2 regions of the Mesorhizobium sp. M7D.F.Ca.US.005.01.1.1 genome follow, and region 2 is predicted to be linked to the other one. Evidence: predicted binding sites of a transcription regulator. Region 2 holds the regulator's gene; the other holds the start of a gene.
The links. The regulator PhoB, encoded in region 2, activates phosphate uptake and scavenging genes when phosphate is short. The targets are predictions, from matches to a motif close to TGTCATNNANCTGTCAT.

Region 1 (7,142 bases), 1.4 Mb from region 2:
GCAAGGCGGTTTGCATGGGCATCCCGTCACGAGGTCAAGAGAGCGGGGCCGGCCTGGCCCCACCCGATAATGGATGCGTTGATCAGAACACCGGCAGCGTCGGCAGCGGCTGGTTGCGGTACTTCATCGACAGTGCATCCAGCGTGCCGTCGGTCTTCATGGCGAACAGCCAAGTGTTGACCCATTGGCGCAGATTGTCGTTGCCCTTGGCGACGCCGATGCCGAAGTAGAAGGTCTTGAGCACGTATTTCTGCTCGAAGGCATCGCCGTTCTGCGCCTTCTTCAGATAGATCTCGCCATAGTCGCCGCCGCCCATGGCGTCGATCTGGCCCGACACCATGGCTTGCAGCAGCGACGAATAATCATCGAAGCGCAGGATTTCGATGCCCGGATTGGCTTCGGCAGCTTTGGTCAACAATCCGTCCTCGCCGGTGCCGCGTGTCAGCCCGACCTTCTTGCCGACGAGGTCGGCAACGCCCTTGATAGCGGTGCTCTTCGGAGCGATCACCACAGCCGACTGTCCGGCATAAGGGATCGAATAGTCGATCTGGATGGCGCGCGCCGGCGTGATCGAGAAGATCGAGATCACGGCATCGACCTGCTTGGTCAGCAGCGCCGGAATGCGGCCGGGCGAGGTGACGGTGACGAATTCGACCGGCACGCCGAGCGCTTCGCCCATCCTGTTGGCAACTTCGATGTCGAAGCCAGTCGGCTTCAGGTTGGCGTCAAGAAAGCCGTATGGCGGCGTGGTGGTGTCGATGGCGACGACCAGCTTGCCGCGCGAGATGATCTCGTCGACCGTCTGCGCTGAAGCAATCGACGGCTTGAGCGCCGACAGCGCCAGCACAATGCCGGCCAGCAAGGCACCGGCCCCTCTCAGGAAAGTCCGCATGTTTTCCTCCCATGCATTTTTGGGCGCCTTTTGTCGGCATCGCTCGTGCGGGGCGCAGACCGCACGACGACGTAAAATGGGGTCGAAATTTCGCTCGCTGACGTCCCTTGCAAACCGGGGATAGAGCGCTCCTCCACGACTTATAATGGTATGCTATTATAATATATAAAGCCTGTCCATGAGCGCACTACCCAGTTCCGCCAACCATGACTGGTACCGGTACCATAATTTTCCATTTTATGGATGCCGTCAAGTCGCAACGGGGATTGGATCGGAGCTTGGCGCTGTCGATGTGATCGAGGAAGGATTCGATGTGGTGTGACGGGTGCGGCGACGGACAGCAGGCTCATGCGTCTCAGTCTGGGGCGGTTCAGCGGCGCATTGTTGCCTCTACGGTGGCCGGCAGCACCATGCGGTCCCCGCCGGAGCCTATCCGGCATCGAACCGCATGCCCGCCGCCGTTACCGATTGGTCGCGCGTGCCGCGCGGCGAACGCTTTGCAACAGGATGGCGAGGCAGCCCGCCAACAGCAGGCCGCCGCCAAGCAGTGGCGGGAGCGCCAGTAGCTTTACCGCCGCCGTCACTCCAGCAATGACGACCAGAGCCAGTAAGGCCAGGTTGCCGTCGTCGACAAACATGCCAATGAGTTCGTTCAGAACCAGACGGATGACGTTCATCTGGCGAGTCCTCCAGTGAGGGTGGGGTAGGTGCTGCGCAGCCAGCGCACCATGGCCAACGAGGCCAGCGCGACGGTGGCGAAAATGGCAAGCAAAGCGAGATCGGCGCCCGGCCAGTCGGCGCCGATGCCTTCGCCGGTCCAGAAGATGCCGAAGCTGGTCAGCATCAGCCCGACCACGAATTTGAGCGCATTCTCCGGTACGCGCGCCAGCGGCCGGTGGACAGCCAGGCCGATAAGCATCACCAGGACGAAAGCCGCCAGCGCGCCTAGGCTGGCGTAAAGCGTCTGCCCGTGAGCCGCGCCGACGGCAATGATGATGAACACCACCTCGACGCCCTCGAGCAGCACCGCCTTGAACGACGCCAGCCCGGCGAGGTAGTCGGCTCGGCGGTCGTTGGCCTGCTGGTGCAAGGCTGCGGTTTCCTTGGAAAAGGCTGCCCCCTCGTCATGAAGGGCGATGACGCCGACACTGCGCAGGATGGCTTTTCGCAGCCAGCGCATGCCGAACAGGATCAGCAGGACGCCAACCACGAACTGCAGCGTGGCTATGGGTACGAGTGCCAGCAGCGGGCCGAACGCCAGCACCAGGGCCGCCAGCACCGCCAGCGCCAGTGCGGCGCCGGTCAGTGCCGGGCGCCAGCCGCGCGTGACCCCCACAGCGAGCACGATGGTGAAGGCTTCGACGACCTCGACGAAGGAGGCGAGAAATGCCGCCGTGATCGTCGAAAGGATAGGTGTCAGACTATGCATCAAGGCTTCCTGTATTGCTTCATTCTACCATGATCTCTTTGAACCGTGGTCCAGGATCACCATTGCCGTCCGCACCACACAGCGCTCCGCTGGCAGCGAAAAAGCAAGCGAAGCACCAACGGACGGAGTCGAGCCGCACGCGCTGCGGCTCGAGATCGACCGCCAGCCACCAGCATCGGCCCTGGAAGGCGCTCGACAAGCGCTGGAAGCCTAGATCAGACCCGACATGTCGGAAAATGCCATCGCCTTGCGCAGCACCTCGGCAAAACGCTCGCCCGCGGCTTCGCGCGGGCCACTGTTGTCGATCGAAGTGACACCAGGGCCGGACAGGCTCACATTGGCGCTGCGCGCCAGTCGCGCCAGCACTTCGCCACGTGACTCGCGGCCGCGCATTGCCAGCCGCTCCGCCAGCACGTCCGGTGAGGCTGTGATCTCGACGATGGCCAGGTTGGCATAGCGTTCGCGCAAGGAGGGGATGATCGCGCGCGACACATTGGCGACAGCAACACGGCCATTGGCGACAGACCAGTCGACATCGGCCGGGATGCCATAACGCAAGCCGTGCGCTTCCCAGGAGATGGCGAAGGCGCCATCGGCTTCGGCTTCGATGAAGGCGGCGTCGGCCAGCGTGTCGTGATCCTCGCTGGCGGCATCGCTCGGCCGCGTGATGACGCGGCGGACAAACTCCAGCCTTGTCTCGTCGGCAAAATGGTTGCGGGCGTAGCCGATCACCGTGTCCTTGCCGGCGCCACTCGGTCCAACCACGGCGACGAAAACGCCATCGCGGATCGGAAACGTCTCGGCGGACAATTCTCGCTCGATCAGCGCCGACACCATCATGCGACCCGGCGTCCCTGCCGCCAGACGGTGCGTACGACCGGAACATGGTCGTCGACGCGCACGCGCACCAGATCGGCGCGGCGGCCCTGCTCGATGACGCCGCGGTCGGTCAGGCCAACTGCATCGGCCGGGTTCTTCGAGACCATGGCGACAGCCTGCGGCAGGGAAATGCCTTCGACGACATCGCCGAGGAAGAACGCCGACTGTATCAGGCTGAAGGGAATGTAGTCGGACGACAGGATGTCGAGCAGCCCGTCGCTGGCCAGCGTGCGGGCCGAGACGTTGCCCGAATGCGAGGCGCCGCGCATGACGTTGGGCGCGCCCATCAGCACGCCGAGCCCAGCTTCTTTCGAGGCCCTGGCGGCTTCTTCCGTGGTCGGGAACTCGGCGACGCGCACGCCCTGCTCGATCGCCTCGCCGACATGGCCAATGGTGGCGTCGTCATGGCTGGCCAGCACGATGCCGCGCTCATGGCAGGCGGCGGCGATGTGGACACGGTTCGGCCCCGAATTCACGGCCGATTCCCCCATCCGCTTTTCGCAGAACAGCTTGAAGTCACGGTCGGTCAGCTTCAGTTTGCGCTGGTAGTAATAGGCATAGGTTTCCAGGTTGACGAATTGGCGCTGGCCTGGCGCGTGGTCCATCAGCGATGCCAGCTTGACCCGTTCGTCGCCATCGAAATTGGCGAAAGCCCTGAGGCAGTCCGGTGCCGAAACCTCGCAGCGCAGATGGATGAAATGGTCTGCGCGCAGACGGTCCTGCTGGACGCTGTCCTCGATGGCATCGGCCAGCTTGCGGATGTCTGTCGACGTCAGGTCGGCGTCTTCGTCCATGCCGACACGCAAGGCGTCGAGCACGGTGGTGATGCCGGCGGTCGCCACCTGCGCGTCATGGGCGAGCACGGCGGCGATCGGGTTCCAGCGCACCTTGGGCCGCGGCGCGTAGTGGCCTTCGAGGTGGTCCGTATGGAGTTCGACCAACCCGGGAATGATGTAATCGCCGCCCATGTCCTCGCCGTTGCGGCTGGAGCCGGCTTCGATGCCGGCGATAAAGCCGTCACGCAGCACCAGCGAACCCTCGACGATCTCGTCGGCAAGCACGATGCGGGCGTTGTGGAGAACAGTTTCGGCGGTCATTTCAGGCAGTCCTTGGTTGTTCCGGGTGGAGTCATTCCGGCAGAGGTGTCAGGCAGTTTTTCTGGCCGGGCGGCGCCCGAGCGCGTGATGCGAGAGCACCATGAAAGGTGCGCCCGGTTCGGTTTCGACAAACAATGTCAGCGCATCCACCAGCACCTTCTGTCGCAGAATGTCGGCGAACAGACTGTCGATTGCTGCGCGCAAACGAGGGCTTTCCTGTGACGCTGCCCGGCCCGACAGCGTCATGTGGAAGCGAAAGGTTTCGAAGACATAGGGGTAGCCCCATTGGCAGAGGTTGCGGAACTCGGCCGGCTTCAGCGAATCCGGGCTGCGCCGCTCGATTTCCGCCTCGGTCAACGGCGCGCGAAACCGGTCGAAGCCGAGCACCACGTCATCGGCGAAGCGGTTGAGCGCCGGCAGTGGTCCTTCCGGCACCAGTGCGAAGAAGCTGTCGATCTGGCTGACGACCAGGCGGGGGATGGTCACCACCGGCGTCGCCTCGGCAAAATGGTCGAGTGCGGCGCGCAGCGAGGCTTCGGTCTCGTTGGCAGCCAGGCGGAAAGGGGCTTTCAGCGTCGCGTGAAAGCCATAACGGCGCGCCGAAGCGGTGTGGAAGGCGACTTCCGCCGCCGACAGGTCGGCCACCGCCTCGACCGGCCTTGTCGCGGCGCCAAACGGGTCGCGGCCGAGCCAGTTGGCGGCGATCCGCGCCAACGGTTCGTCCTGCCGGGGGGTGAAATAGATGGCGTAGCGCATCGGTAGTCCTCGTCAGTCCCGCTGCCATAGGTGATTTCCATGACGGATTGACGAAGCTTTGAAGGGTTTTCGAAGGCAAATCGACCTTGTGGGTCCTTAGCCGACGATTTTTTCTAGCTGGACCAATAGCTTCACCTGGGAAGGTATGATCGGTCAGGCCTTCATCAACCATTCGTGCTCGGGCGCGTTGTGGAATTTCCACGTCCGTTTCGGCCCGGCCATCACGTTGAGGTAATAGAGGTCATAGCCGTGGCAGGCGGCACAGGGGTGATAGCCCCTGGGCACCAGCACGACATCGCCGTCCTCGATCGCCATCGCCTCATCCAGCGCACGATGGCCATTCTTGTCGGCGTCGGTGTAGACGCGCTGGAAGGCAAAGCCCTGCGGCGGGTTGAGGCGGTGATAGTAGGTTTCCTCGAGGTAGGATTCAGCGGGCAGATTGTCCTGGTCGTGCTTGTGCGGCGGGTAGCTCGACGTATGCCCGCCGGGCGTGATGACTTCGACCACCAGCAGCGAATCGGCCGGCTTGCCCTCCGGCAGGATGTTGGTGACGTAGCGCGTGTTGGTGCCTTTGCCGCGCACCTCCTGGCCAAGATCGTCCGGTGCGATGACGCGAACCGGCAAGCCGCCGCCAAGGCCCGGCGCCGAGCAGACCGCCAGTTCCAGCTCGGTATTTGCGGTCACCGACCAGTCCGAGCCTTGCGGAACATAGACCGACCACGGCTTGCCCTCGAAGGGCGACATGCGCTCGCCGAGCAGGCCGAGATCCTTGCCGCCGGCTGACGCCTTGCCCTTGCCGGTGACGAACACCAGGCAGACTTCGCGATCCTCCGTTTTTCCGGAGGCGCTCTCGCCAGGCTTCAGCCGATGCAGGTCGAAACCGACATAGGTCCAACCCGCGATTTGCGGCGTCACATGGGCGACGCGGCCATGGCCCTTGTTGGCTTTGACGAGCAGCTTCGACATCCCAGTCACTCCTTCGGTTCGGGCTCGGCCGCTGCCTTGCTCTCGTCGGCCGGCTTGTAGAGATAGAAGAACTGCCAGACGGCGTAGCCGGCGAAGCCGAGCGCGATCACGCCCCAGAACGGCGTGCCGGTGGCGAACTCGATGATCGACCAGATGACGCAGACCGCGACGACGGCGACACGCCGCCACAAAGGCCGGAAGAAGGGGTGCTCGTAATCTTTCATCGGGCCAATCTACAGCAATCGGCTTCGCCGGGAACCCATCGCATCAGGCATTGAGGAAGCCCTAGGCATTGGGAAAGCCCTGCGTCTCGACCGTGTAGCCGGCGGCGGTCATGACGCGCATCAATTCCTTGTAGCCGACCTCTGCCATCCTGAGCGGCGGGTTCTTCTTCGGGTCCTGCTCGGCCTCGACCACGAACCAGCCCTCATAGCCATGGTCCGCGAACCGCTGCACGATGGCGCCGAAATCCAGCGAGCCGTCGCCCGGCACGGTGAAGGCGCCCAGCGCCACGGCGTCGAGGAAGGACTGTTTCGTGCGGTCGAGCCTGTCGATCACGCCCATGCGCACATCCTTCACATGCACATGGCTGATGCGAGTGTGATGGTTGTCGATGGCGCGCAGCACGTCGCCGCCGGCAAAGGCCAGATGTCCGGCATCGAGCAGCAGCGGAATGCCGGCGCCGGAATAGCGCATGAAGGCATCGAGTTCCGGCTCGGTCTCGACCACGGCCGCCATGTGGTGGTGATAGGAAAGCGGCATGCCCTGTTCGGCGCACCATTCGCCAAACGCGGTGAGGCGCTTCGCATAGGCCTTCATCTCGTCGTCCGAAAGCTTCGGCTTGGTGGCCAGCGGCTTCGAGCGGTCGCCCTGGATCGAGCGGCCGACCTCGCCATAGACGATGCAAGGCGCGTTCACGGCCTTGAACAGGTCGATCATCGGCTGGATGCGATCCTTGTTGTCGGCCATCTCCCCATCGACCAGCGTGCCGGAGAACCAGCCACCGCACAGCGTCACGTCGGCTGCCTTCAGGATCGGCAGCATGACATCGGGATCATTGGGAAAGCGCCGGCCCATCTCCATGCCGGTGAAACCGGCCGAGCGCGACTGGCGCAAACATTCT
Region 2 (7,142 bases):
TGTTGGCGAGAAACTATGCGGAGATTCGCGACGCGTCCCGTGCGCAGCACCATGGTGCGATCGCACCATATCAAAACTGTGCCTAATCGAGACAATAACTATATTCGAATTCCGCTCTTCCCAGTTACGGGCGGGAGCAGCGACCGCCGGCATGAGACAGCGTCAACCTACCCCAACGGACCTGTTTTCGGCGATGGCCCGGCCACGACACCGTCTGGCCGAGAGCAACGCGCTCCCGTCCGGATTTTCTTTGCCGAGGCGGCAGTCCCGTAACTGCGGGCCGGTCTCGGCCTGAAACGGCGCAAGTGCCTGATTCCGGGAGCAAAGCCGGGCTCAGTCGGGAGTGCCGGCTGGCCGGCGTTTTCCCCACCCCAATGACGCGTTACCGGGGTGACATCAAACTGTCATGCGACTGTAATAATCGAAGGCTATTGGCCTCAGCGGGCGCCGAGAGGAATGGCGCCGAGAGACCATCTTCCGAACAGGAGCAGGCCACATGAGACATTTCATCCGCTCGGCGGCCGTTGCGATCGCAATGGCTACGGCGTCTACTTTCACCCTTTCCGCGGCAATGGCAGCTGATCTTTCCGGCGCCGGCTCGACCTTCATTTATCCGGTGTTCGCCAAGTGGGCCGACACCTACAAGAAAGACACCGGCATCGGCCTCAACTACCAGTCGATCGGTTCAGGCGGCGGCATCAAGCAGGTCATCGCCAAGACCGTGACCTTCGGCGCCACCGACAAGCCGATGTCCGACGCCGACCTGGAAAAGAACGGCCTCGTGCAGTTTCCAATGGTGATGGGCGGCATCGTGCCGATCGTCAACCTGACCGGCGTCAAGCCGGGCGAACTCGTCCTTGACGGCAAGACGATCGCTCAGATCTACCTCGGCGCCATCACCACCTGGGACGACGCCGCGATCAAGGCACTGAACCCGACCCTGACCCTGCCATCGACGGCGATCGCCGTTGTCCATCGCTCGGACGGCTCGGGCACGACCTTCAATTTCACCAACTACCTGGTCAAGCTGTCGCCCGACTGGAAGGACAAGATCGGTTCGGACACGGCGGTCGAATGGCCGACCGGCGTCGGCGCCAAGGGCAGTGAAGGCGTTGCCAACACCGTCAAGCAGACCGACGGCGGCATCGGCTACGTCGAGTATGCCTATGCCAAGCAAAACAACCTGTCCTACTCCAAGTTGGTGAATGCCGCCGGCAAGGTCGTCGAGCCGTCGCTCGAATCCTTCGGCGCGGCTGCTTCGAATGCCGACTTCAAGGGCGCGAAAAACTTCAACGTCATCATCACCAACGAGCCCGGCGACACCACCTGGCCGATCGCTGCCTCGACCTGGGTGCTGATCCACAAGGTTCCGGACGATGCTGCCGCAACCGGTGAAGCGCTGAAATTCTTTGCCTGGGCCTACAAGGACGGCAAGGAAACCGCCAAGGCGCTCGACTATGTCTCGATCCCCGATAGCGTCGTCGACCTGATCAAGACCTCCTGGAAGGCTGACATCCAGGCCGACGGCAAGCCCGTCTACGCTGGCGAATAACATCCTCCAAAGGAGCGCCGCACCGCGGCGCTCCTTATTCGTCCCTCAACACAAAGAGCCGAGCTTCACATGAGCGCTGTCCAGGAAGCCTTGCCAGCCATTCGAGGTTCGCGCGACGCGATTGTCAGACGGTTCGCGCTGACGGACTCGATTTTCCACGGGATGACCCGGGCCGCTGCCATATTGGTGCTGGTCCTGCTCGGCGGCGTTGCGATCTCGCTGTTTGCCGGATCCTGGCAAGCCCTGTCGACCTTCGGCTTCTCCTTCCTGACCAGCGAAAGCTGGAACCCGGTGACGGAGAAATTCGGTGCGCTGGCGCCGATCTACGGCACCATCATCACCTCCGCCATCGCCATCCTGATTGCCGTGCCGCTCGGCATCGGCATCGCCATCTTTCTCACCGAGCTTTGCCCGCGCCCGCTGCGACGGCCGATCGGCATGGCGGTGGAGCTGCTCGCCGGCATCCCGTCGATCATCTACGGCATCTGGGGCCTGTTCGTGCTGGCGCCGTTCCTGCAGACGACCGTGCAGCCCTTCATCATCGGCGTGTTCCACGGTATTCCAGGGCTTAGCAGCCTGTTTGCCGGTCCGCCCTACGGCATCGGCCTGCTGACCTCGTCGCTCATCCTTGCCATCATGGTGCTGCCCTTCATCACCTCGATCACCAAGGACGTCTTCGACACAGTGCCGCCGGTGCTGAAGGAGTCGGCCTACGGTATCGGCTGCACGACCTGGGAAGTGACCCGCCGCGTGGTTATCCCCTACACCAGGATCGGCATCATGGGCGGCGTCATGCTCGGCCTTGGCCGCGCGCTCGGCGAAACCATGGCGGTGACCTTCGTCATCGGCAACGCGCACCGCATCTCGACGTCGCTGTTCGCGCCGGCGACGACGATCTCGGCGACCATCGCCAATGAATTCACCGAAGCCGTCGGCGACCTCTACACTTCTTCGCTGGTGGCGCTCGGCCTGATCCTGTTCGTCATCACCTTCCTGATCCTTGCCATCGCCCGCTACATGCTGATGCGCATCGACGCCCGCACCGGAGCCTGACCGATGTCGACAGCCACATCGCTTCACCAGAGCCGCAAGAGGAAGAATGCCGTGATGATGACGCTGTGCGTCACCGCGGCGGGCATCGGCCTAGCCTGGCTGGCGCTCATCCTCGGCGCGCTGGTCTACAAGGGCGCCGCCGGCCTGTCCTTTGACGTCTTCACGCAGATGACGCCGCCTCCCGGCGACGCCGGCGGCCTGCTCAACGCCATCTATGGCAGCGTGGTGATGACCGTCATCGCCGTCATCGTCGGCACACCGATCGGCGTGCTGGCCGGAACCTACATGGCTGAGTACGGTCGCTTTTCCAAGCTGACCACCGTGGTGCGGTTCATCAACGACATCCTGTTGTCGGCGCCATCGATCATCATCGGCCTGTTCGTCTACGAACTGATGGTGCGGCCGATGGGGCATTTCTCGGCGATCGCCGGTGCAGTCGCGCTCGCCATCCTCGTCATCCCGGTTGTCGTGCGCACCACCGAAGACATGCTCAATTTGGTGCCGAACGCCTTGCGCGAAGCCGGCACCGCGATCGGCGCGCCGCGCTGGGTGGTCATCAAGTCGGTCGCCTACCGCGCCGCGCTTTCCGGCATCGTCACCGGCATATTGCTGTCGATCGCCCGTATCTCCGGCGAGACGGCGCCACTGCTCTTCACGGCGCTCAACAACCAGTTCTGGTCGAGCAATCTCAACGCGCCGATGGCCAGCCTGCCTGTCACCATCTTCCAGTTCGCTCTCAGCCCTTACGAGGAATGGCAGCAACTGGCCTGGACCGGTGCACTCATCATCACATTGACGGTTCTCGCGCTCAGCATCGTTGCTCGCAGCCTGACCGGACGCAGAGAGGACAAATGAGCCAGATGTTGTCTCCAGACATGACGATCGCCGCCGAGGCCACCGCCAAGGCCAAGATCGAGGTCAAGAACCTCAACTTCTACTACGGCCAGTCGAAGGCGCTGAAGGACATCACGCTGTCCTTGCCCGAGCGCAGCGTCACCGCCTTCATCGGGCCTTCGGGCTGCGGGAAGTCGACGCTGCTGCGCGTCTTCAACCGCATCTACGAACTCTATCCCAAGCAGACCGCCGAAGGTCAGGTGCTGCTCGACGGCCAGAACGTTCTCGACCGCTCGCAGGATCTCAACCTGCTGCGGACCAAGATCGGCATGGTGTTCCAGAAGCCGACGCCATTTCCGATGTCGATCTACGAAAACATCGCTTTCGGCGTCAGGCTCTATGAGAAGCTCAGCAAGTCCGAGATGGACGGCCGCGTCGAGCAGGCGCTGAAGCGCGCAGCACTCTGGACCGAGGTCAAGGACAAGCTCAACGCCAGCGGCCTCAGCCTCTCCGGTGGTCAGCAGCAGCGGCTCTGCATCGCCCGCACCGTGGCGGTGAAGCCGGAAGTCATCCTGCTCGATGAGCCGGCCTCGGCGCTTGACCCGCTGTCGACCGCCAAGATCGAGGAGCTGATCGACGAGTTGCAAGCCGACTACACGATCGTCATCGTCACCCACAACATGCAGCAGGCGGCGCGCGTGTCGAAGCAGACGGCCTTCATGTATCTGGGCGAACTGGTCGAGTTCGACCGCACCGAGAAGATCTTCACGTCGCCCCGCGAGAAGCGCACGCAGGACTACATCACCGGCCGCTTCGGCTGAGTTCAGGCATACGAGGGACAAGATCATGGGCGAACACACAGTCGCTTCTTTCGACGAGGATCTCGGACAAATCAGCAGGCTCATCAGCGATATGGGCGATCTCGCCGGCTCGATGGTCGGTGGTGCCACCAAGGCGCTTTTGAATTCCGATAACGCCCTCGCACAGCGCGTCGTCTCCGACGATGCGATCATGGACGCGCGCCAGCGCGAGCTCGACGACCGCGCCATCACGTTGATCGCCAAGCGGCAGCCGATGGCCGACGATCTACGCCATGTCGTCGGTTCGATCCGCATGGCCGGCGATCTCGAACGCATCGGCGACCTTGCCAAGAACATCGCCAAGCGCGTCGGCACCGTCGGCCTCAGCGTCACACCGCGTGACCTGTCGCATTCCATCGACGCAATGGCCCAGCTGGTGCTGATCCAGGTGCAGGGCGTGATCGAGGAGTATGCGGCGCGCGACGCCGCGGCCCTGGCGAAACTGCGCGCCGCCGACGAGCGCATCGACGTCAAATACACCTCGGTGTTCCGCGAACTGCTGACCTACATGATGGAAGACCCGCGCAACATCACTGCCTGCACGCATCTGTTGTTCTGCGCCAAGAACCTCGAGCGCATCGGCGACCATGTGACCAACATCGCTGAAAATGCCTATTATGTTTTGACCGGCACGCAGCTGCCCGCCAATCGCCCGAAGCAGGACGAGACGGCAATGTCCGCGCCGGCGGCATGACGACAGGGGTGACCAGTCGATGATCGCGCCACGCATCATGGTGGTGGAGGATGAGGAGCCGCTAGGCGTGCTGCTCCGCTACAATCTGGAATCCGAGGGTTACCAGGTCGAGGTGGTGACGCGCGGCGACGAGGCCGAGATCCGGCTGCAGGAGAACGTTCCCGACCTTCTGGTGCTCGACTGGATGGTGCCTGCGGTTTCGGGTATCGAACTCTGTCGTCGGCTAAGGATGCGTCCCGAGACCGAGCGGCTGCCGATCATCATGCTGACCGCGCGCGGCGAGGAAAGCGACCGCGTGCGTGGCCTGTCGACCGGCGCCGACGACTATCTGGTCAAGCCGTTCTCGACGCCGGAATTCATGGCCAGGGTCAAGGCGCTGCTGCGCCGGGCCAAGCCGGAAGTGCTATCCAGCGTGCTCAAGGTCGGCGACATCGTGCTCGATCGTGAGTCGCACCGGGTCTATCGTAAGAAGAGCGAGATCCGGCTCGGACCGACAGAATTCCGCCTGCTAGAGTTCATGATGCGTCATCCCGGCCGTGTGTTCTCGCGCAGCCAGCTGCTCGACAATGTCTGGGGCGAGACAATCTATATTGACGAGCGCACGGTGGACGTTCATGTCGGCCGGCTGCGCAAGGCGGTCAACAACGGCCGCATGCCCGATGTCATCCGCACGATCCGAGGCGCGGGCTACGCGATCAGGGAAGACTGAGCTCCCTCGTTTGAACTCACGCCACGTTCTTGCCGACGAGGCCAGCTCTCGCCTGCACGCCCGGTGCGAAAATCTCCTGGTCGACGAAGGTCAGTGCGCGCATGGCGCAGCCTTCGCGGATCAGCGGCAGTTCGTTCGGCTCGGTGTCGAAGGAAATCGATTTCGAGTGCTGGCCGCCGGCGGTCTGGGCAATCGCCTCGCGCAATGCCGGCTCGATCAGGTCGAAGGCAGCGGCGCTGACGCCGACCATGGCGACGGGCGCCGGATCGATCAGTGCGAACAGGCTGCCGAGACCGTAGCCGAGCGCTTCGCCGGCCTTGCGATAGGCCTCGCGCTCGGGGCCATCCCTTTCGCGGGCCGCGGTCGCCAGCGCGCGCATGTCGGCGTCGCTGACATCAGCGACGGGTTCTGCGTCCTCGCCCAGCTGCCTGGCGTTGCGCCAGATGGCGTAGTTTCCGGCATAGGCCTCGACGCAGCCGCGCCGCCCGCAGCGGCAGAGCGCACCTTTCGGCTGATGGATCATGTGGCCGAACTCGCCGCCCGAGGAATGGGTGCCGGTGAACAGCTCGCCCTTCAGCACCAGGCCCATGCCGATGCCATGCGACAAAAGGATGGCGATGAAATCGTCGCGGTAGCGATCAGGATCGCGCCAGCGTAGCGCTATCGCCATCATGTTGCAGTCATTCTCCATGGTGGCGGGGATGCCGAACTCGTCCTCGAGTATGTCGGCGAAGGCGATGTCGGTGTGCGGCGTGATCGGCGACCACAGCATGGCGCGGGAGCGGGTGTCGGTGATGCCCTGGATTGCCAGCGCGATGCGGGCGATGCTGCGGACGTCGAGATCAGGGTCCTCGAGACGGCGCCGCACGATTGCCGTGCATTCGCCGATCAGCGCGTCCCGCGACATGGTCAGCGTGTCCAGCCGGCGCTGTTCCTCTGATATCACCTGGCCGGCATAGTCGATGACGGCGACGGAGAGAAAATTCAGCGACAGCACCACGGTCATCACCGCCGCCGCTTCCGGATTGAGGCTGAGGCCAACCTGCGGCCGGCCGCGTTTGAGCGAGCCGGCCTCGCTTGGTTTGCTTTCGGTCAGGATGCCTTCCCCGATCAGGTCGGAAGAGATAGCCGATATGGTCGAGTGGCTAAGGCCGGTTGTCGCTGCGATCTCGGTGCGGGACGGCTGTCCGGCGCGGCGCACGGCCGCAATCACCATCGCCCGGTTGCGCCGGCGCAAATCGTCGTGGCGGATTCCGACCGACATGTTTCTTCAAGTCCTCCCGGTCGCCGCGGTTCTCCGTGCCCCTCGAACGCTGTCGGCAACGCAGTCAAATACTGGCAGAAGCCGCCCACTCTGTCATTTATTTATTCCGGGGCTCGAAAAAAATTCGCGAGCACATCAAAATCCATCAGAATCGATGTTGACAGCGTTCGGGTGTT

Region 1: the regulator PhoB is predicted to act here: its motif matches at 5,093-5,109, upstream of EJ076_RS05965 (DUF1045 domain-containing protein).

What each region holds. Positions count from the first base shown of each region.
Region 1 covers NZ_CP034453.1:1,224,620-1,231,761, forward strand. The annotation lists gene EJ076_RS05935 (amino acid ABC transporter permease) at 1-16, opposite strand, end outside; gene EJ076_RS05940 (transporter substrate-binding domain-containing protein) at 83-892, opposite strand; gene EJ076_RS05945 (hypothetical protein) at 1,354-1,569, opposite strand; gene EJ076_RS05950 (COG4280 domain-containing protein) at 1,566-2,321, opposite strand; gene phnN (phosphonate metabolism protein/1,5-bisphosphokinase (PRPP-forming) PhnN) at 2,532-3,161, opposite strand; gene EJ076_RS05960 (alpha-D-ribose 1-methylphosphonate 5-triphosphate diphosphatase) at 3,158-4,297, opposite strand; gene EJ076_RS05965 (DUF1045 domain-containing protein) at 4,346-5,053, opposite strand; gene iolB (5-deoxy-glucuronate isomerase) at 5,207-6,019, opposite strand; gene EJ076_RS05975 (hypothetical protein) at 6,025-6,243, opposite strand; gene iolE (myo-inosose-2 dehydratase) at 6,305-7,142, opposite strand, start outside.
Region 2 covers NZ_CP034453.1:7,002,348-7,009,489, reverse strand. The annotation lists gene pstS (phosphate ABC transporter substrate-binding protein PstS) at 497-1,552, shown strand; gene pstC (phosphate ABC transporter permease subunit PstC) at 1,622-2,605, shown strand; gene pstA (phosphate ABC transporter permease PstA) at 2,609-3,460, shown strand; gene pstB (phosphate ABC transporter ATP-binding protein PstB) at 3,457-4,260, shown strand; gene phoU (phosphate signaling complex protein PhoU) at 4,286-4,993, shown strand; gene phoB (phosphate regulon transcriptional regulator PhoB) at 5,013-5,702, shown strand; gene EJ076_RS34060 (ROK family protein) at 5,719-6,966, opposite strand.